One region of the Janthinobacterium sp. GW821-FHT03C10 genome, then DNA from elsewhere that is predicted to be linked to it. Evidence: predicted binding sites of a transcription regulator. Region 1 holds the regulator's gene; each other region holds the start of a gene.
The links. Region 1 encodes HrcA, which represses chaperone genes, less so after heat shock. Its sites were predicted from a motif close to TTAGCACTCNNNNNNNNNGAGTGCTAA; they were not measured.
Positions count from the first base shown of each region.

Region 1 (6,217 bases):
CACATTTAAACATTTAAGTAGTGCATAAAAATGCTCAGGGCTAGGCGCCTTGCCGAAGGCAGTACGACTAGTACGACGAGGCAAGGCAACAACGCCATGGGCTTTTTTAGGCGCTACAGGAGATATTTACCATGCAACATATCGCATTTATCGGCCTGGGCAACATGGGCGCGCCGATGGCCCGCAACCTGGTGGCCGCCGGCTTCCACGTGTCCGTGTTCGACCTGGCGCCGGCGGCGGTGGCGTCGCTGGTCGAGGCGGGCGCCACGGCGGCCGCGTCCGCCAGTGCGGCCGTGCAGACGGCGGACGCCGTCATCACCATGCTGCCGGCCAACAAGCATGTGCAGGAGCTGTATCTGGGCGCCGGCGGCGTGCTCGATTCGGCCAAGCCGGGCGCCCTGTTCATCGATTGCAGCACCATCGCGGCCGACGTGGCGCGCCAGGTGGCGCAGGCGGCCAGCGAGCGCGGCTTTGCCATGATCGATGCGCCCGTCTCGGGCGGCACGGCGGGCGCGGCAGCCGGCACCCTGACCTTCATCGTCGGCGGCAGCGAAGCGGCCTTGCAGCAGGCCCGGCCCCTGTTGGAAAAGATGGGCAAGAACATCTTCCATGCGGGCGAGGCGGGCGCGGGCCAGGTAGCGAAGATTTGCAACAACATGCTGCTGGGTATCTTGATGGCGGGGACGGCCGAGGCGCTGAACCTGGGCGTGGCGCATGGCCTCGATCCGAAAGTGTTGTCCGAGATCATGGCCAAGAGTTCGGGCCGCAACTGGACCCTGGAAGTGTACAACCCGTGGCCCGGCGTCATGGACGGCACGCCCGCCTCGCGCAATTACACGGGCGGCTTCGGCACGGCGCTGATGCTGAAGGACCTGGGCCTGGCGCAGCAGTCGGCCCTGTCGGCGAACGCGCCCACGCCCTTGGGCGGGCTGGTGCGCCAGCTGTACCAGATGCATGCGCAAGCCGGTTATGCGCAGCAGGATTTCTCCAGCATCGTGCAGATGCTGCAGCCAGGCTTGAATCAAGCCGCCTGAGAAATTTTGGACAAAAAAAAGCCCGCTGGTGAAAGCGGGCTAAATCCAATTCTTGGAAGAGTTGGAGGAGACAGATGCATTATGCTGCATCGCCACATATAACTCCAATTTATCTTTCGAATATCAACTATAGATTTTCATGATATCTCTTCCTGGCAGCCGCGTCGCGGCTGCCAGCGTCACCGCATCAGGCCGGATTGCAGGCGATCTGCACGGTCGTCACGTTCGCTTCGCCCATGACGCCAACGCCGGTGTTCGGCGCCACGCTGCATTTCAAGCCGGTCGGCTGGGCAAATATGCTGATGCCATACGTGTCGCCATCGGGAACACGCGACGCCAGGGTGAAGGTCGTGCTGTCCTTGGCCACCGAGGTTTGCGCATTGCCGTTGATCAGGATCAGGCCGTCGGCTGTCAGGCCAGTCACCGTGCCGCCTACCGTGTAGCTATTTTGCGTGCACATGACGGCCGCCTGGATGCTCAGGTAGTGACCGGCCGAACCGGTCCCGCCACTGACGGTGCAAGTCATGTGGGCTGGCTGGGTCTGCACGGTGATGTTGTAGTCGGTGCCATAGTCGATGCGCTTGGCAAAGGTGAACGAGGTCTGGCCCGCTGTAATCGGGAGGTTGACGCCGGCGTTGGCCAGGACCAGGCCGTTGGTGTTCAAGTTGCTGATGGTGCCGCTGACATCATACGAGGCCTTGCCGCCGCAAGCAGCCAGTCCCAGGGTCAACAGCAGCGCGGCGACAGGGTGGCGCAGGCAGGATAACTTCATGTATTTCTCCAATCCAATATAGTGGTGACGAATCGCGTGGCTTACAGCGCCGTGCAGTTCAGTGTGGCGCCGGTCGTGGCGGCTGAACCCATGGTGCCGACGACGTCGCGGCCGTTGGCGCTGGCAGAACCCACGAAACTGCACGTCTGGCCCGTTGGATACGTCGCGATGGAAATATTGTAGGCGATGCCGTCATTGACATTCGGGAACGTATAGCTGGTGCTGCCTTTCAGCGGGCTGGTGGTGGTATTGCCGATGGCCAGGGTCAAGCCGTCGGCGGTCAGGCCCGTGATGGTGCCGCTCAGCGGGTAGGAGTTGGTCACGCAGCTCACGAAGGCCGTGGTCACGGTATAGCTCGATGCCTTGCCGACGCCATTGGTAATAGTGCAGACGGCGCCCTTTGGCTGTTGCGCAATGGTGATGTCGTAGCGGTCATCGGTGCTGACCAGCTTGGTGAAAACAAAGGAGGTCTGGCCTGAGGCGACAGGCAGGCGTTCGCCATCATTCAGCAGAATCAGGCCATCTTTTGCCAGATTGGAGACTTGGCCGCTCAGATACAGGTTGCCGCCGCTGCCGCCGCAGGCCGCCAATGTGACGGCGCAAGCCGCCGCCAGCATCGAGCGCAGGTACAAATTTTTCATACATTCTCCAAAACGAATTAGGTTGGGTAGCGCAACGCGGACGCTGGCGCCGCATTGGAATGGCGCCTATTTTAGTCTATCTGGCAAGCCGGATGATCTTGCCTTGTATCACCCTGTAACAATTTTTCGCCGGGAAGCGCTGGCCCGGCCCCATTTCATGGGGGCGCCGCCATGCTGGCGGCGTCGATCAATGCGACAATAGATGCAGGCTGCGCACTGTGGCGCGGCATCCACCGTGAGTCCCATGTCCCTTGCTCCTGTAAAACCTGCCGTGCCGCCCAAGGCCATCCTGTTCGACCTCGACGATACCTTGTGGCCCATCGCGCCCGTGATTGCCGCCGCCGAAACCCTGCTGCACGACTGGCTGGCCACGCATGCGCCCAAGGTGGCGCAGCAGTTTTCCATCGAGCTGTTGCGCCAGCACCGCCTGGCCATGCTCAAGGAACAACCGCATTTCCATGGCAATCTGATCGAGTTGCGCCGCGCGGGCCTGCTGACCGCCTTCGAGGCCGCTGGCGAGGATGCCGCCCTGGTCGACGGCGCCATCGCGCAGTTCCTGGCCGCGCGCCATCGGGTCCAGCCGTATGACGATGTCTTGCCGGGCCTGGTCTGGATGCGCCAGCGCCTGCTGCTCGGCTCCATCTCGAATGGCAATGCGGACCTTGAAATTATCGGACTGGCGCAGCATTTCAAGGTGTCGATTGCCGCCAGCGATTTTGGCGTGGCCAAGCCCGATGCCAGCATCTTCCTGGCCGCTTGCGCGGCGCTGGGCGTGGCGCCCCATGAAGCCGTGTATGTGGGCGACGATCTGTATTTCGACGTGACGGGGGCGCAAGGGGCGGGCATGCGTGCCGTGTGGATGAACCGCAAGGGCAGCGACGCCCACCTGGCCGCCGGCGTGCAGCCCGACGCCATCTGCGCCAACTTTGATGAATTGCTGCTGTGGCTGCAGGGGCAACTGGAAGATTGATCGCCGCTGGCCGGGCGAACGTGCATAATAGGCGCTGTTGATGCAGGTTCGGCCGCTTTCGCTGCCGCTTGCTTAATAAAGATTATTTGCTTACCTAAAACACCATGCAACTCGATACACGTGCCCAAACACTGCTGAAAGCCCTGGTCGAGCGATATATCGCCGACGGCCTGCCGGTCGGTTCGCGCGCCTTGTCGAAAATTTCCGGCCTCGACCTGTCGCCGGCCACGATCCGCAACATCATGGCCGACCTGGAAGAGCTCGGTTATGTCTCCAGTCCCCATACTTCGGCCGGACGCATCCCCACGCCGCGCGGCTACCGCATCTTTGTCGACACCCTGCTGACCGTCCGGCACCTGGACGAGCACCTGGTGGAATCGCGCATGCGCCTGCAGACGCCGCAGCCGCAAAAAACCATCGCCAACGCGGCGCAGATGCTATCGTCGCTGTCGCAGTTCGCCGGTGTCGTGCTCAGCCCGCGCCGCGAATCCGTGTTCCAGCAAATCGAATTCCTGCGCCTGTCGGAAAAACGCATCCTGCTCGTCATCGTCGCTCCCGGCGGGGATGTGCAGAACCGTTTATTGCTGACGGAAGCCGACTATACGCCGGCGCAATTGGTGCAATCGGCCAATTACATCAACCAGAATTACGGCGGCCTGTCCTTCGACGCCGTGCGCGTGCGCCTGCAGGGCGAATTGCGCCAGTTGCGCGACGATATGGGCAGCCTGATGCAGGCGGCCGTGGAAGCGGGCAGCGAAGCGATGGCCGACCATAGCGACGACATGGTCATTTCCGGCGAGCGCAACTTGCTCAGCGTGAGCGATCTGTCATCGAATATGCATTCGCTGCGCCAGATGTTCGACATGTTCGAGCAAAAGACGGGCTTGATGCAGCTGCTCGACGTGTCGAGCAAGGCGACGGGCGTGCAGATTTTCATCGGCGGAGAATCGAACCTGGTGCCGATGGATGAGATGAGCGTGGTGACGGCGCCGTATGAAGTCAACGGCAAGATCGTGGGAACCTTGGGAGTGATCGGACCGACGCGCATGGCTTACGAGCGCGTCATTCCGATCGTCGACATCACGGCCAAGCTGCTGTCGAGCGCGCTCAGCCAGCATTGATGCGGTTCAATGCTGCGCCGGTCGGCCCCTTGCGGGAGCGGCCGGCGTGGGTCAGGCTGTTTTGTGCGGGCAGGCTGTCTTGGTGCAGTTGCCGTAGATGGCCAGGGCGTGTTCGGCGATCTTGAAGCCGCGCTCTTCGGCCACTTTTTGCTGGCGGATTTCGATTTCTTCGTCGAAGAATTCTTCGACCCGGCCACAGTCGAGGCACACCAGGTGGTCGTGGTGGGAGCCTTCGTTGAGTTCGAAAATCGCCTTGCCGGTTTCAAAATGGTTGCGGTTGAGCAAGCCTGCCTGTTCGAATTGCGTGAGGACGCGGTAGACAGTTGCCAAACCGACATCCATATTGTCGGCCAGCAGAATCTTGTAGACGTCTTCCGCGGTCAGGTGGCGTACCGGGCTACTCTGGAAGATATCGAGTATCTTCAGCCGTGGCAGGGTGGCTTTCAGGCCGCTTGCCTTGAGATCACTAGGATTGTTACTCATGTTTGTTGCTCGTATGTGGGTCAGGTGCTTTATCATATAGCGTTTTGTCGGGGAGTGCCAAAATATGCATTTTTTGGCGGGCCGGTCACTCCTGGCGTTTTGTTCATCCAATTGAGGTCATTTATGCGCGTAACCCCGGCTGTATTGCCATCTCTCTGGCACCGTCTTTCATTTCGAGCACCAGTCGTGGCAGGCATGGTCTGTGTCGCGCTGGCCATGTCCGGCTGCGCCAGCCGTGGCATCCTTGGCGAAAAGCCGGCAGCTGCTCAAAAAGAAGGCAAGGAACTGGTCCCCGAACAGGGAGCGCAGACGACCACCATTACGCCGCTGCAGAAATTCATGTGGTTTTTCTCGCCGTACCGTCCAGACATTCAACAAGGCAACTTTGTCTCCGAAGAGATGCTGGCCCAGTTGAAAGTGGGCATGACGCGCGACCAAGTGCGTTTCGTCCTCGGCACCTCGCTGCTGACCGATATCTTCCATGCCGACCGCTGGGATTATCCATTCCGTCTGGCCCGGGGCAGTGGCGAAACCACCAGCAGCCGCGTGGTCGTGTACTTCGGCAAGGATGGCAAGGTTGAACGTTTCGAAGGCGGCAACTTGCCGACGGAGAAAGAATATATCGACCGTATCGCCGGTCCGTCGCCCTTCGCCAAGGTCGCCAAGGCCGACGTGCCTGCCGCCGCCGTGCCATCGCCCGTGGCGCCAAGCGCCGTGCCGGTACCGGCCGATGCCGCCCCTGCCATTCCTGTGAGCAAGCCTGACGTTGCACCGGCACCTGCCGCCGAGCCAGCACCTGCGCCTGCCGCCGAACCCACCAAATAAGTTGCTGTAAGAGAATAAAATGACTGAACTGAAAATCGCCATCGCTGGCGCCAGCGGCCGCATGGGCCATATCCTGATCGAAGCGGTCAGCAATGCGCCCGACGCCGTGCTGACCGGCGCCCTCGACCGCGTCGGCTCGCCGACCGTCGGCCAGGATGCCGCCGCTTTCCTCGGCAAGCCTGCCGGCGTGCTGATCGAGTCGGACCTTGCCACCGGCCTGGCCAATGCCGATTACCTGATCGACTTCACCCGTCCCGAAGGCACTTTGCAGCACCTGGCGTATTGCGCCGAGCATGGCATCAAGATGATCATCGGCACCACCGGTTTCGATGACGCGGGCAAGGCCGCCATTGCCGCCGCCGCCGAAAAGA
Region 1 is NZ_JBWKUN010000001.1:1,668,735-1,674,951, reverse strand. Features, by position in the region: gene AC07VH_RS07230 (enoyl-CoA hydratase/isomerase family protein) at 1-9, shown strand, start outside; gene mmsB (3-hydroxyisobutyrate dehydrogenase) at 132-1,034, shown strand; gene AC07VH_RS07220 (hypothetical protein) at 1,222-1,806, opposite strand; gene AC07VH_RS07215 (hypothetical protein) at 1,848-2,447, opposite strand; gene AC07VH_RS07210 (HAD family hydrolase) at 2,692-3,417, shown strand; gene hrcA (heat-inducible transcriptional repressor HrcA) at 3,522-4,538, shown strand; gene fur (ferric iron uptake transcriptional regulator) at 4,590-5,021, opposite strand; gene AC07VH_RS07195 (outer membrane protein assembly factor BamE) at 5,217-5,846, shown strand; gene dapB (4-hydroxy-tetrahydrodipicolinate reductase) at 5,866-6,217, shown strand, end outside.

Region 2 (6,217 bases), on a different contig from region 1:
AAGCGCGTGATCGGCAAGGGCATGGAGGGCGCGCCGCATGAAACCCTGCTCGTCATCGACGGCAACACGGGCCAGAATGCCCTCACGCAAGTGAAGGCCTTCGACGATGCCCTGCAATTGAGCGGCCTGGTGATCACCAAGCTGGACGGCACCGCCAAGGGCGGCGTGCTGGCGGCGATTGCCCGCGTGCGCCCCGTGCCCGTGTATTTCATCGGCATCGGTGAGAAAATTGAGGACTTGCAGCCCTTCGTGGCTGCCGAATTTGTCGAAGCGCTGCTCGGATAAGCCCATACATGATTGAATTTCAGCACGTCTCCAAGCAATACTCCGCCGACGCCGTGGCGCTCAGCGACATTTCGCTCAATATTGCCAAAGGCGAGCTGGTCTTCCTGGCCGGCCCGTCCGGCGCCGGCAAGTCCACCTTGCTGAAGATGATCGCCGCCATGGAACGGCCCACGTCGGGCAAGCTGATCGTCAATGGCCAGGACATGGCAAAGATCAAGCCGGCCGGCGTGCCCTTTCTGCGCCGCAACATGGGCCTGATCTTCCAGCAGCAAAAATTGCTGAACGACCGCTCCATCCTGGCCAACGTCATGCTGCCGCTGCTCGTCGTCGGCGCGCACAAAGTGGCGGCCGAGCAGCGCGCGCGCGCCGCGCTCGACAAGGTGGGACTGCTGGACCGTGCCATGGCGCGCCCGCTGTCGCTGTCGGGCGGCGAACAGCAGCGCGTCTCCATCGCGCGCGCCATCGTCAACCGGCCGCAGATCATCCTGGCCGACGAACCGACGGCCAACCTGGACCGCGCCAGCGCCAACAAGGTGCTCGACGCCCTCAAAGCATTCCACTCGGTGGGCGTGACCTGCCTCATTTCCAGCCATGACGAACAGATGCTCGACGCCGCCGCCCGCGTGATCCACCTGAAGAACGGCCAGCTGGTCGCCATCGACAAGGCCACGCAGGCGCCCGTCTTCGCCCCGCCCGACCCCGATTTTGCGCCCGCCCCCGATGCGGACGACGCGCAGGGAGAACAGGCATGAGAGGCTGGTTCCGTCAACACCGCTTCGCGCTCGGTTCGGCGCTGATTCACTTGCGCAAGTCGCCGGGCGGCTTTCTCTTGAACGTGCTCGTCGTCGCCATCGCCCTGTCGCTGCCGTTCGCCGGCTTGACCATGCTCGACAATGTGCGTCCCATGTCGGAACAGATGTCGGTCGACCCGGAAATCAGCGTCTTCCTGAAGATCGACACGCCGCGCGAGCAAGCCGTGGCCCTGGCCAGCGCCATGCGCAAGATCGTCGGCGAGCAAAAGGCGAAGATCGTCTTCATCCCGCGCGAACAGGCGCTCGACACGCTGAAGAACAAGAACGGCCTGGCCGACGTGCTGAGCACCCTGGGCGACAATCCCCTGCCCGACAGCTATGTACTGAAACTGGACGCCTTCAGCAGCGCCAGCGAGGCGCAGGACGTCGATGCCGTGGCGGAACAATTGCGCCACTTGCCAGGCGTGGAATCGGCGCAAGTCGATTCGGCCTGGGTCAAGCGACTGGCGGCCCTGCTGGGCGTGCTGCGCCTGGTGCTGCTGTTGCTGGCGATCACCCTGGGCGTGGCCGTGATCGCCGTGGTCTTCAATACCATCCGCCTGCAGGTGATGCAGCAGCGCGATGAAATCAGCATCTCGAAACTGATCGGCGCCACCGATACTTTCATCCACCGCCCCTTCTATTACACTGGCGCCCTGCTGGGCCTGTGCGCCGGTGCGCTGGCGCTGGGCGCCGTGGCGCTGGCCTTGCAGCCGCTGAATACCGCAATTGCCGAGTTTGCGCGCCTGTACGCGTCCGAATTCCAGCTGGTGCCGCTGGCGCCGCTGCCGATGGCCGGCTTGCTGGCCGTCAGCGCCGGCCTTGGCCTGATCGGCGCCTTCCTCTGCGTGCAGCGCCACCTGGCGCGCCTGAACTGACCTTCCTTTCCATGGCGGCGCCTGCGGTGCCGCCATGCGCCTCACCATCCCCATCTGCTGTTATCTTGATATTAAGCAAGTATTCTTAAGGTTCGCTTCAGCCAGAGGCCGTAGACTGGCTACGTTGTCGTAAAGCGCTATATCGCGCTATTCAGAGATATATATCAAGCATTAAATCACCATAGCATTTAGGCTATCAGGACGATTAAATGTGCTGATTGGCACTCTCAGGCAGAGAGTGCTAATATAGGGACATACCAACAGCAGAACCGCCATGGACGCCAGATGAAGATGGTGCCGCGGTCTGCAAAGTGCAAGACCGAATACGCAAAACAGAACAGACGATAAGGCCACGTCGTGTGATGTGGCCAACTGGAACACAGCAAGACTACGAGGGAGAAAACATGACTATGATGTCCGCAACATCCGCATTGGTTCCGACCAAAAGTAATGCGCTGGGCCTCGGGTTCACTGGCAATCTGGGCAATATCGACGCCTATATCTCGGCCGTGAACCGTCTGCCCATGTTGACCCACGACGAAGAAATTTCGCTGGCGAAACGCTTGCGCGAAAAAAATGACCTGGCCGCCGCGCAAGAGCTGGTGCTGTCGCACCTGCGCCTGGTGGTCTCGATTGCCCGCGGCTATCTGGGCTATGGCTTGCCGCACGCCGACCTGATTCAGGAAGGCAATATCGGCTTGATGAAAGCCGTGAAACGTTTCGATCCGGACCAGGGCGTGCGCCTGGTGTCGTACGCCATGCACTGGGTGAAAGCCGAGATGCATGAGTACATCCTGAAAAACTGGCGCCTGGTCAAGGTCGCAACGACGAAGGCGCAGCGCAAGCTGTTCTTCAATCTGCGCAGCCACAAGACGGGTCTGGACGCGATGACGCCGAAGCAGATCGATGCGCTGGCCAAGCTGCTCGACGTGAAGCGCGAAGAAGTGATCGAGATGGAAACGCGCTTGAGCGGCCGCGACATCGCGCTGGAATCGCCGACCGACGATGAAGACGACAAGTTTTCGCCGATCGCCTACCTGTCGTCGGAGCAAAGCGAGCCGACCAAGGTGCTGGAAGCGGAACAAGTGACGCGCCTGCAATCGGAAGGCCTGGAAACGGCCTTGAGCAAGCTCGATGCCCGTTCGCGCCGCATCATCGAAGCGCGCTGGCTGGCCAACGACGACGGTTCCGGCGCCACCCTGCACGCCTTGGCGGAAGAGTTCGGCGTATCGGCCGAGCGCATCCGCCAGATCGAAGTGGCGGCGCTGAAGAAAATGAAGGGCGCCCTGGCGGCCTACGTGTAATCGAAAGCCATGCCGCAATGCAAAAGGCGCCGCAAGGCGCCTTTTAGTCTTCTAAATGATATTTATCAACAGATAAACATTGTCAGCCCTTATGCTGCAGCCAAGCCCTTGGTGATCAGCTCGGCGACCAATTCATTCAGATCCGCGCCGCGTTCCTTGGCCAGGGTCTGCAATTGCAACACCAGATCGCTGTTCAGCTTGACGGCGAACGGCACCAGGCCCAGGGCCTGATCGCGCTTGCGCTGCTCGCGGCGGTCGACGACCACCGCTTCCTTACCGAATGCACCGGCGCCGGGAACATTCATCTTTCCCATCAGTTTCTTGGCATCGCTTTTGGCCAGGTCGGTTTTTTTCATGGTTGTTTCCTGATTTTCAAAACAGCCATTCTACGCAGTAATCGGCGCGCCGCGTGGCCGGCGCGTCAATTCCTCCGCAGCGCGCCAATGGTGCGCCCCAAAAATATCATTTTGCTATTATTACTCCTCCATGCGTGGACGCCACGCAGGGGATGCTCCAACTGAAAGGAAAAGCATGCACTACCTACATCCATCGTACCGAACGTGGTTGCTCCCCCTGTTCATCGCCTGCCTGGCCGTGCTGGCGGGCTGCGGCGCGGCCGGCAGCGCAGGCGACGCGGAAAACACGCCGCGCAGCGTCACCCACGTGCTCTCGCCGGGCGAACAGGTCGCCATCACGGCCACCGATACCCTGAAACTCGAGCGCGTCAACGACAGCCGCTGCCGCAAGGGCGCCGTGTGCGTGTGGAAAGGCTACGTCAGCTACAGTTTCAGTTTGCTCAACAGCGCGGGCGCCACCGATATCGTCTTGTCCGAGTCCATGCCCGGCGCCGCCAGCTCCGTGACCGTCAACCACCTGACGTTCACCCTGCTCGACGTCGATCCGGCCACGCCGCCGGCCCTCAACGCGGCCGCGCCCACCTACCGGGTCAAGGTGAAAATCACGCAGGGCGCCCTGCCCCGCTAAGCGTCAGGCATCGTGGCGCTGGCGGCTGTCGATCGGCGCCTGTTGCCGCTCCAGCATGCCGTAATCGCGCACCACGCCGGCGATGCGCAGCCGGTAGTCGTCGAACACGCCGTGCCGGCCGGCCGACTGCGCCGCGCGGTGCGCTTCCAGCTGCCGCCACTGCGCCAGCGCCGCTTCGTCGCGAAAGAAGGACAGCGACAGCAGTTTGCCTGGATCGCTCAGGCTGCTGAAGCGCTCGATGGAAATGAAACCGTCCACTTCATCGAGCAGGGGACGCAGCGCGGCGGCCAGGTCCAGATACTGCCGGCGCCCTTCCGCGCTGGGCCAGACTTCAAAAATCACGGCGATCATGCTATTTCTCCAGCGCTGAAGACAGGGATGCGGGCATTCTGCGAAGGCCGGTACGACCAGGCCAGCGGCATGCCTTCCAATGCACCGGCCCACGCCTGCAAACAAGCCGTGGCGATGCTCTGCGCGATGGACTGGCCCGGGCAGGCGTGGCGGCCATGGCCAAAGCCTGCCTCCGCATGGCCGGCGCCGGCCAGCACGACGACGATCATCTGCCCGGCCGGCACGCGTACGCCGTGCAGTTCCACGGCATCGGCCGTGTAGCGGCGCGTGTTGTGGATCGCGGGATCATGCAGGCTGACCTCGCGCAGCAGGGCCGGCCATCGCTCGGGCGCGGCGCGCAGTTGCGCGTGCAAGGCCGGCTGCGCGCGCAAGGCCACGACGGCATTGCCCAGCAAGCCGGCCGTGGCGTCGCAGGTCTGCGACAGCAAGCCCACAAGGTTGGCCAGCACGCCGCCCGATGCCGGCCAGCCCCTGGCATCCGCCTCTGTCACGATAGCGGCCAGCAAGCTGCCGGGCAACGCCTGTCCCTCGCGCAGCAACACGCTAAAACTTTGCAACAGAGCATCGGCTGCTTGCTGCGCGCCGGCCAGTTGTTTTCCATTGCTCAGCGGCGACAAACAGGCGACAAAGTCGCGCGTCCAGGCGGCCAGCGCCGGCCATTGCGCTGGCGCAAAGCCCAGCAAGTCCGCCATGGCGAACAGGGGCAGCTCAAAAATCGCTTCGTTCAGCTGTGCGGCGCTGCCGGGAACGCGGTCGCCGGCAATCTGCATCACCCGTCCATGCAAGCACGCCAGGTCCACCTGGCCCAGCGCCCGCGCCAGCACCTGTTTCGGCACGGCATGCCGTTCGCCCTCGTTCATGCGCACCAGTTCGGCAAAAATCGCGCCGCACGGCGTGCCTGCCAGCGTATCCGGTACCGGCTGGCCGGCCGGGCGTACACGGCAAGCGGGATGCTCGAGGACGGCGTGCACGCCAACGGCTCCCGTCGCCAGCCAGCAATCGAGCGACGCCTCGAAGCGCAGCGGCGGGCCTTCCGCCAGGCGGCGATAGTAGTCATACGGCGCCGCGTGGGTGACGGCGGAAAAAGGGTCGGCGGGCGGCATGCGCATTCCATTGCAGTGATGTGGGGACACGAGTATGCTGGTCCTTCCACCACAACACTTCGCCCACGGACGAATCATGGATGACAAGCTTCCCTCGGCCGACATGGGCCTGGCGCAACTGGCCGGCGCCATCGCCGAACCGGCGCGCGCGCGCATGCTGTGCAGCCTGCTCGATTGCCATGCGCGCACAGCCACGGAATTGTCCACCTTGGCCGAGGTGGGCGCCTCGACGGCCAGCGCCCATCTGAGCCGCTTGCGCGAGGATGGCTTGCTGTCGATGCTGGCGCAGGGCAAGCACCGCTATTACCGCCTGGCCGGCGTGGAGGTGGCGCGGGCGCTGGAAGCGCTGCTGGTGGTGGCCGGCGTGCCCGCAACACCCTTTACGCCCACCACGCCGGACCGCTTGCGCCATGCGCGCACCTGCTACGACCACATGGCCGGCACGGTCGCCGTCGCCATGCACGACCAGTTGCGCGCGCAAGGCTGGCTGCTCGACGATGGCGGCGAAGGCGAATATCGCC
Region 2 is NZ_JBWKUN010000008.1:221,082-227,298, reverse strand. Features, by position in the region: gene ftsY (signal recognition particle-docking protein FtsY) at 1-285, shown strand, start outside; gene AC07VH_RS24700 (cell division ATP-binding protein FtsE) at 294-1,037, shown strand; gene ftsX (permease-like cell division protein FtsX) at 1,034-1,954, shown strand; gene rpoH (RNA polymerase sigma factor RpoH) at 2,365-3,258, shown strand; gene AC07VH_RS24685 (hypothetical protein) at 3,348-3,614, opposite strand; gene AC07VH_RS24680 (hypothetical protein) at 3,790-4,242, shown strand; gene AC07VH_RS24675 (antibiotic biosynthesis monooxygenase family protein) at 4,246-4,593, opposite strand; gene AC07VH_RS24670 (cytochrome P450) at 4,590-5,696, opposite strand; gene AC07VH_RS24665 (ArsR/SmtB family transcription factor) at 5,773-6,217, shown strand, end outside.
Region 2: the regulator HrcA is predicted to act here: its motif matches at 2,173-2,199, upstream of rpoH (RNA polymerase sigma factor RpoH).

Region 3 (6,217 bases), on a different contig from region 1:
GATGAGGAATGGCGTCAGGATGTTGCGCATGCCGTAAAAGCTGAAGCGTTCGCAGCCTTCGTTGGCGATGATGTACGGTATTTGCCGCGGCATTTTGCCCGTGGCGGTTTGTGTCTCGGCCGATGACATTGGCTCTCCCCCAAGTTTTTTTTGTAAGCCGCGATGCTAAGGCCTGCCGCGTTTGCTTGCAACAGAAAAAACGGCCTGCCCGCTATTTCGCAGGGATTTGTAAGGTATTGATTTTCATAAAGACATTACTTTCGGCACTTGCGCGGGCCGGGCGGGGCAGCAGCAGCTGCATTTGCAGCATGCCATCCGGTGCGGGACTGTCCGCCAGGGTAAAGCCGCAGCCCAGGTACAGGGTCAACGCCGCGTGGTTGTCCTGCGCCACGGCCAGGCGCACGCGGCCCAGTTCGGGAATGGCGCAGGCATGGTCGATGGCGGCCTGCACCAGCTGCCGTCCCGCGCCGCGCCCGCGCGCCTGCGGCGCCACATACACGCCCCACAGGCTGGCCTTGTCATGCACGACGGCGATCGGTTCGCGGCGCAGGCCGGCCATGGCGATCAATTGTTCCTTGTCGAAAGCGCCAAATATTATTTGGTATGGAGTGGCGTGCAAGCGCTCGGCTATCCGTGCCAGCGGCAAGCCGCTTTCCGCCGCGTACGTGGTGCAGAAGGCGGCGGGCAGTTCGGCGATGCCGGCCAGACGCAGCGCGCGGTAGGCGGGCGCGTCGTCTGGCGCGAGGGGGCGGATGGTGATGGCGGGCATGTGGGCGAGTATCGGGCTTTGATACCAGAAAGTAAACCTTGCCGTCCACCGCCGCCATCCTTAAGATCTGCCGCATGAAACCTGTACCGAGCCCTTCCCCTGATATGTCCGCTGGCGCGGTTCTGACGCCGGCGCGCGAGCGCGCGATGCTGTGGCTACTTGCGCTGACGCAATTTACCGTCATCATGGATTTCATGGTGATGATGCCGCTGGCGCCCCAGCTGATGCAGGCCTTCCACATCGGCCCGGCTGCCGTCTCGGGCGCCGTCTCGGCCTACGCCTGGTGCGCGGGACTGTCCGGCTTGCTGGCGGCCACGTATATCGACCGCTTCGACCGCAAGAAGCTGCTGTTGACCATGTTTTGCCTGTTCACCGTGTCGAACCTCGCTTGCGCGCTGGCGCCGAACTTCCATGTGCTGCTGTGGTCGCGCGCCTTTGCCGGGCTGACGGGCGGCGTGCTGGGCGCCATCGTCATGGCCATCATCGGCGACGTGATTCCCGCCGAGCGGCGCGGCGCGGCCACGGGCGTCGTCATGACTTCGTTTGCCATGGCGGCCGTGGGCGGCGTGCCCATCGGCGTGGTGCTGGCCGCGCACTTTGGCTGGGCTTCGCCGTTTTTCCTGCTGGTCGCGCTGTCGCTGCTGGTCTGGCTGGGCGCGGCGCGCGTGCTGCCATCGCTGACGGCGCACATGGGCGCCGCTCCCACGCCGCTGCGCCAGGTGCTGCCGAACCTGCTGGCGCTGTTCCGGGACCGGCGCCACCTGCAAGCGTTTTCCTTGTCCATTGTCAATATGACGGCCGGCATGCTGGTCATTCCCTTCATTTCGCCCGTGCTGGTGGGCAATATGGGGCTGGCGCCGGCCGACGTCACCTGGGTCTACCTGGCGGGCGGCTGCGCCACGACCTTCACGGCGCGCCTGATCGGCCGCTGGGCGGACCGGGCCGGCAAGCAGCAGGTGTTCCGCTGGGTGTCCTTGCTGTCGATCGCGCCGCTGCTGTTCATGACGCACTTGCCCCAGCTGCCGCTGCTGGCGCTGATGCTGGCGTTTCCCTTCTTTATGGCCCTCGTCTCGGGCCGCATGGTACCGCTGCAGGCGCTGCTGACGACGATACCGGAACCGCACAAGCGGGGCGCGTTTCTCAGCGCCAATTCAGCCCTGCAAAGTTTTGGCAGCGGCCTGGGCGCCTGGCTGGGCGGCCTGACACTGCAGGCGGATGCGGCCGGCCACATCAGCGGCTATGGCATCAATGGCTGGCTGGCGGCGGGCTTGTCGCTGTGGACGGTGTGGTGGGTGGCGCGCGTGCGCGGCGCGGCGCCGCAGGGGGCCCCGCGCAGGTAGTTATTGGGTGGCGATGCGCTGCATGGGCGCATTGTCCTTGCGCCATTGTTCCAGGCTGATCAGCTCACCGCTGACGACGTCGTCGACGAGGATGCGCTTGCCATCCTGGGAAACGACGAAACTCTCCCAGCGGTGCGCCGCGTCCGGCGTGTTTTCCACGAAGTTCAGGTCATAGTAGGGCTTGCCATCGATGAGGCGCGCATCGGGCGACGTTTCCATCACGGCGCCGTGGGCGCGGCCGCCGGACGCCTTTTCGATATGCGCCGACCAGGCCTTGATCTCCGGCAATGCCATCAGCGCATCGACGGCGCGCGCGCTCTGCTCCGGCGCCGGGCTGCTGGCGGCCGGGGTATTGGTGCCGTGCGGTGCGGCCTGCTGGTGCAGGTAGAAAGCGCCGAGCCCGGCGGCCAGCAAGCCGGCCAGGATGCCGGCGATGATGGTGGTTTTGGAAGAAGAGGCGCGTGGCGGCATGATGGTGGCGTGAGAATGAGGGACGATGGCGGCCATGCTAAAGCAAAACGTGCAGGTGGGCAATCGTTGAAATTTCTAAAAAGCCAGGCGAAAAAAAGCCACCTTCCGTAGAAGATGGCTCTCGGGGCTGCCGGGCAGGCGCTGGCAGCTTTTGGTCTGCCTGTCCTGTCCCGGCGTATGCGGTCTGTCGCGCCGTCGCCTGCGCGACAGGCCGCCGGACATTACATCATGCCGTCCATGCCGCCCATGCCGCCCATACCACCCATGCCGCCGCCCATGCCGCCGGCTGCCTTGTCGTCAGCGATTTCGCAGACCATGCAGTCGGTCGTCAGCATCAGCGAAGCGATCGAAGCGGCGTTTTGCAGCGCCGAACGGGTCACTTTGGCTGGGTCCAGAACGCCCATTTCCACCATGTCGCCATACGTGCCGTTGGCAGCGTTGTAGCCGTAGTTGCCCGTGCCAGCCAGTACGGCTGCCACGACGACCGAAGCTTCTTCGCCGGCGTTTTGCACGATCATGCGCAGCGGCTCTTCCATTGCGCGCAGGACGATCTTGATACCGGCGTCCTGGTCAGCATTGTCGCCCTTGACCGTGATGTTGGCGCGTGCGCGCAGCAGGGCTACGCCGCCGCCTGGCACGATGCCTTCTTCCACGGCAGCGCGCGTGGCGTGCAGTGCATCTTCAACGCGGGCTTTCTTCTCTTTCATTTCGACTTCGGTGGCTGCGCCAACCTTGATCACGGCAACGCCGCCAGCCAGTTTGGCGACGCGCTCTTGCAGTTTTTCACGGTCGTAGTCCGAGCTCGCTTCTTCGATCTGTACACGCACTTGTTTCACGCGTGCTTCGATCGATGCGGCTTCGCCGGCGCCATCGATGACGATGGTGTTTTCCTTGCCCACTTCGATGCGTTTCGCCTGGCCCAGTTCGGCCAGGGTCACTTTTTCCAGGGTCAGGCCGACTTCTTCAGCGATCACCTGGCCGCCCGTCAGGACAGCGATGTCTTCCAGCATGGCTTTGCGGCGGTCGCCGAAGCCAGGTGCTTTCACTGCGCAGGTTTTCAGGATGCCGCGGATGTTGTTCACCACCAGGGTGGCCAGCGCTTCGCCTTCGATGTCTTCCGCGATGATCAGCAGTGGACGGCCAGCCTTGGCGACTTGTTCCAGTACCGGCAGCAGGTCACGGATGTTCGAGATTTTCTTGTCGCACAGCAGGACGAATGGGCTGTCCAGGACGGCAACTTGCTTCTCTGGGTTGTTGATGAAGTATGGCGACAGGTAGCCGCGGTCGAACTGCATGCCTTCAACGATGTCCAGCTCGTCGTTCAGCGACTTGCCGTCTTCAACCGTGATCACGCCTTCTTTGCCGACTTTTTCCATCGCTTCAGCGATACGCTCGCCGATCGATGCATCCGAGTTGGCCGAGATCGAACCGACTTGGGCGATTTCCTTGGTCGTGGTGCAAGGACGGGCGATTTTCGCCAGTTCTTCGACGGTCGCTGCAACAGCTTTGTCGATACCGCGCTTCAGGTCCATCGGGTTCATGCCGGCGGCAACGAACTTCATGCCTTCGCGCACGATGGCTTGGGCCAGCACGGTCGCGGTGGTGGTGCCGTCGCCGGCGTTGTCGCTGGTGCGGGAAGCAACTTCCTTGACCATTTGCGCGCCCATGTTCATGAGCTTGTCTTTGAGTTCAACTTCTTTCGCTACCGACACACCATCCTTGGTGACGGTAGGGGCGCCGAACGAGCGCTCCAGCACGACGTTGCGGCCTTTCGGGCCCAAGGTGACTTTGACTGCGTTGGCGAGGATGTTGACGCCTTCGACCATCTTGGCGCGCGCTGCGTCGCCGAATACTACTTCTTTAGCTGCCATGTTCAATTCTCCTGAGTTTCGGGATGTATCTGTCTACAACGTGGAAACAATTACTTGACGACGATCGCCATGATGTCTTCTTCGCGCATGACCAGCAGCTCATCGCCGTCAACTTTGACGGTTTGGCCGGCGTACTTGCCGAACAGGACGCGGTCGCCTACCTTGACATCCAGAGGACGGACTTTGCCGTCGTCGAGAATCTTGCCATTGCCTACGGCAAGGACTTCGCCTTGATCCGGTTTTTCAGCAGCTGCATCAGGAATGATGAGGCCGGACGCAGTCTTGGTTTCCTGGTCGAGGCGTTTGACGATGACGCGATCGTTCAATGGGCGCAGATTCATACAAAACTCCTTAAAGTTCAATGGATAGGTGTTGCTAAATGAATACATGCCTGGCACAGCGCCAGGCGTGCAGTCAGTGACCGCCGTTGAAAGCAGCCCGCAACGGTCAAGCAAACCCCATGGCATCGGGTGCATGCCGGCGCTAGGCAGGGGTGGCATCGCGGCGTCGCCCGCCGCGTAGCGTTCCCTGCTGTTGCCCGGCATGCACCATCATGTCCTGAGGATTGCTACGAAAGAGTTTGTTAGCACTCTCTACTAACGAGTGCTAATTATAGGGACGGTAGGGGGCTTATTCAAGGGCTTATTCTCCGGGAAGATAAGCTTAGACGTTCTGCGCAGCCTGCATCTACGCAGGGTTTGCGCAAACGCAAGCCTCGTTCCCGGGCGTCAGCAACAGGCGCGACTCTAGCATGCCCGTCAGGCGAAGGGCGTTCCTGTACGCACGGGAAACAGAGTTTTGCTATGGACTTTGATAAGATGATTGCAATTGCATATCAATATTCCCCCTGTACCAGAAAGCACACCATGCCATCGACTCTTTCCCGTCCCGCCCGGCGCCTGCTCGGTGCCGCCCTCGTCGGCCTCGCCTGCCTGAGCAATGCCGCCGCGCAAACACCCACCATGCTCGACGAGATCACCGTGGCCACCTTGACGCCGCTGGAAAAGGAAATGCTGCTCAACGAGCTGTTCAATGACCTCAACAAGGACGACGACGACCAGCAAGCCCATGTGTGGGACAACGGCGGCGACAGCGGTGTGCGGGTGAAGGTCACGTATAACTTCAGCAACTCCGGCATGACGGAACACAGCCTGAAGGCGCACATCTGCCGCGACCTGAAATTCGTCGTCACGGCGGGCGACAAGTCGCAGGACCTGAGCCGCCGCACCTGTTCGCAGAACAGCGGCCGTTGGGATGTGCAGGGCAAGGATCCGGCACCCGTCGTGTATCCGCCCTTCCTGTCCGACGTGACCATCGCCAAGCTGAATGCCAAGGAAAAACAAGCCTTGCTGACGGCCGCCGTGCGTACCTTGAAAGATGAAGAGGATGGCAAGACGCGCCAGTGGAGCAACAAAGGCTTGGGTAATGCGGCGCCGCTGGCAGTGCGCTTGACGCCCTCGCGGACGGACGCCAAACCTGGCAGCTACCACCGTACTTGCCGCGACTTGACGATGGTGCTTGACGGCAAGGGCGGACAACAGACGCTGGTGCGCCGCTCTTGCGAAAACCGCTATGGCGGTCTCGATATCGAACCCGATTACGTCGACGAGTAAAACGCTGCCATCGCGGCGCCGGCGGATGCGTGCAGATGGCGAAAAGCACCGGAAAAAGCGTGTATTTCACGGCAACTGACCTGCATTGATGTAAATATGTGTGACAGCGGCGTGATTCGATTGACGCCCATGGAGCGTCCGCCCTATAGTGGC
Region 3 is NZ_JBWKUN010000006.1:86,461-92,677, reverse strand. Features, by position in the region: gene AC07VH_RS20215 (POT-type proton-dependent oligopeptide transporter) at 1-93, opposite strand, end outside; gene AC07VH_RS20210 (GNAT family N-acetyltransferase) at 212-769, opposite strand; gene AC07VH_RS20205 (MFS transporter) at 844-2,109, shown strand; gene AC07VH_RS20200 (hypothetical protein) at 2,110-2,580, opposite strand; gene groL (chaperonin GroEL) at 2,802-4,451, opposite strand; gene groES (co-chaperone GroES) at 4,502-4,792, opposite strand; gene AC07VH_RS20185 (hypothetical protein) at 5,318-6,064, shown strand; gene AC07VH_RS20180 (DUF904 domain-containing protein) at 6,194-6,217, shown strand, end outside.
Region 3: the regulator HrcA is predicted to act here: its motif matches at 5,035-5,061, upstream of groES (co-chaperone GroES).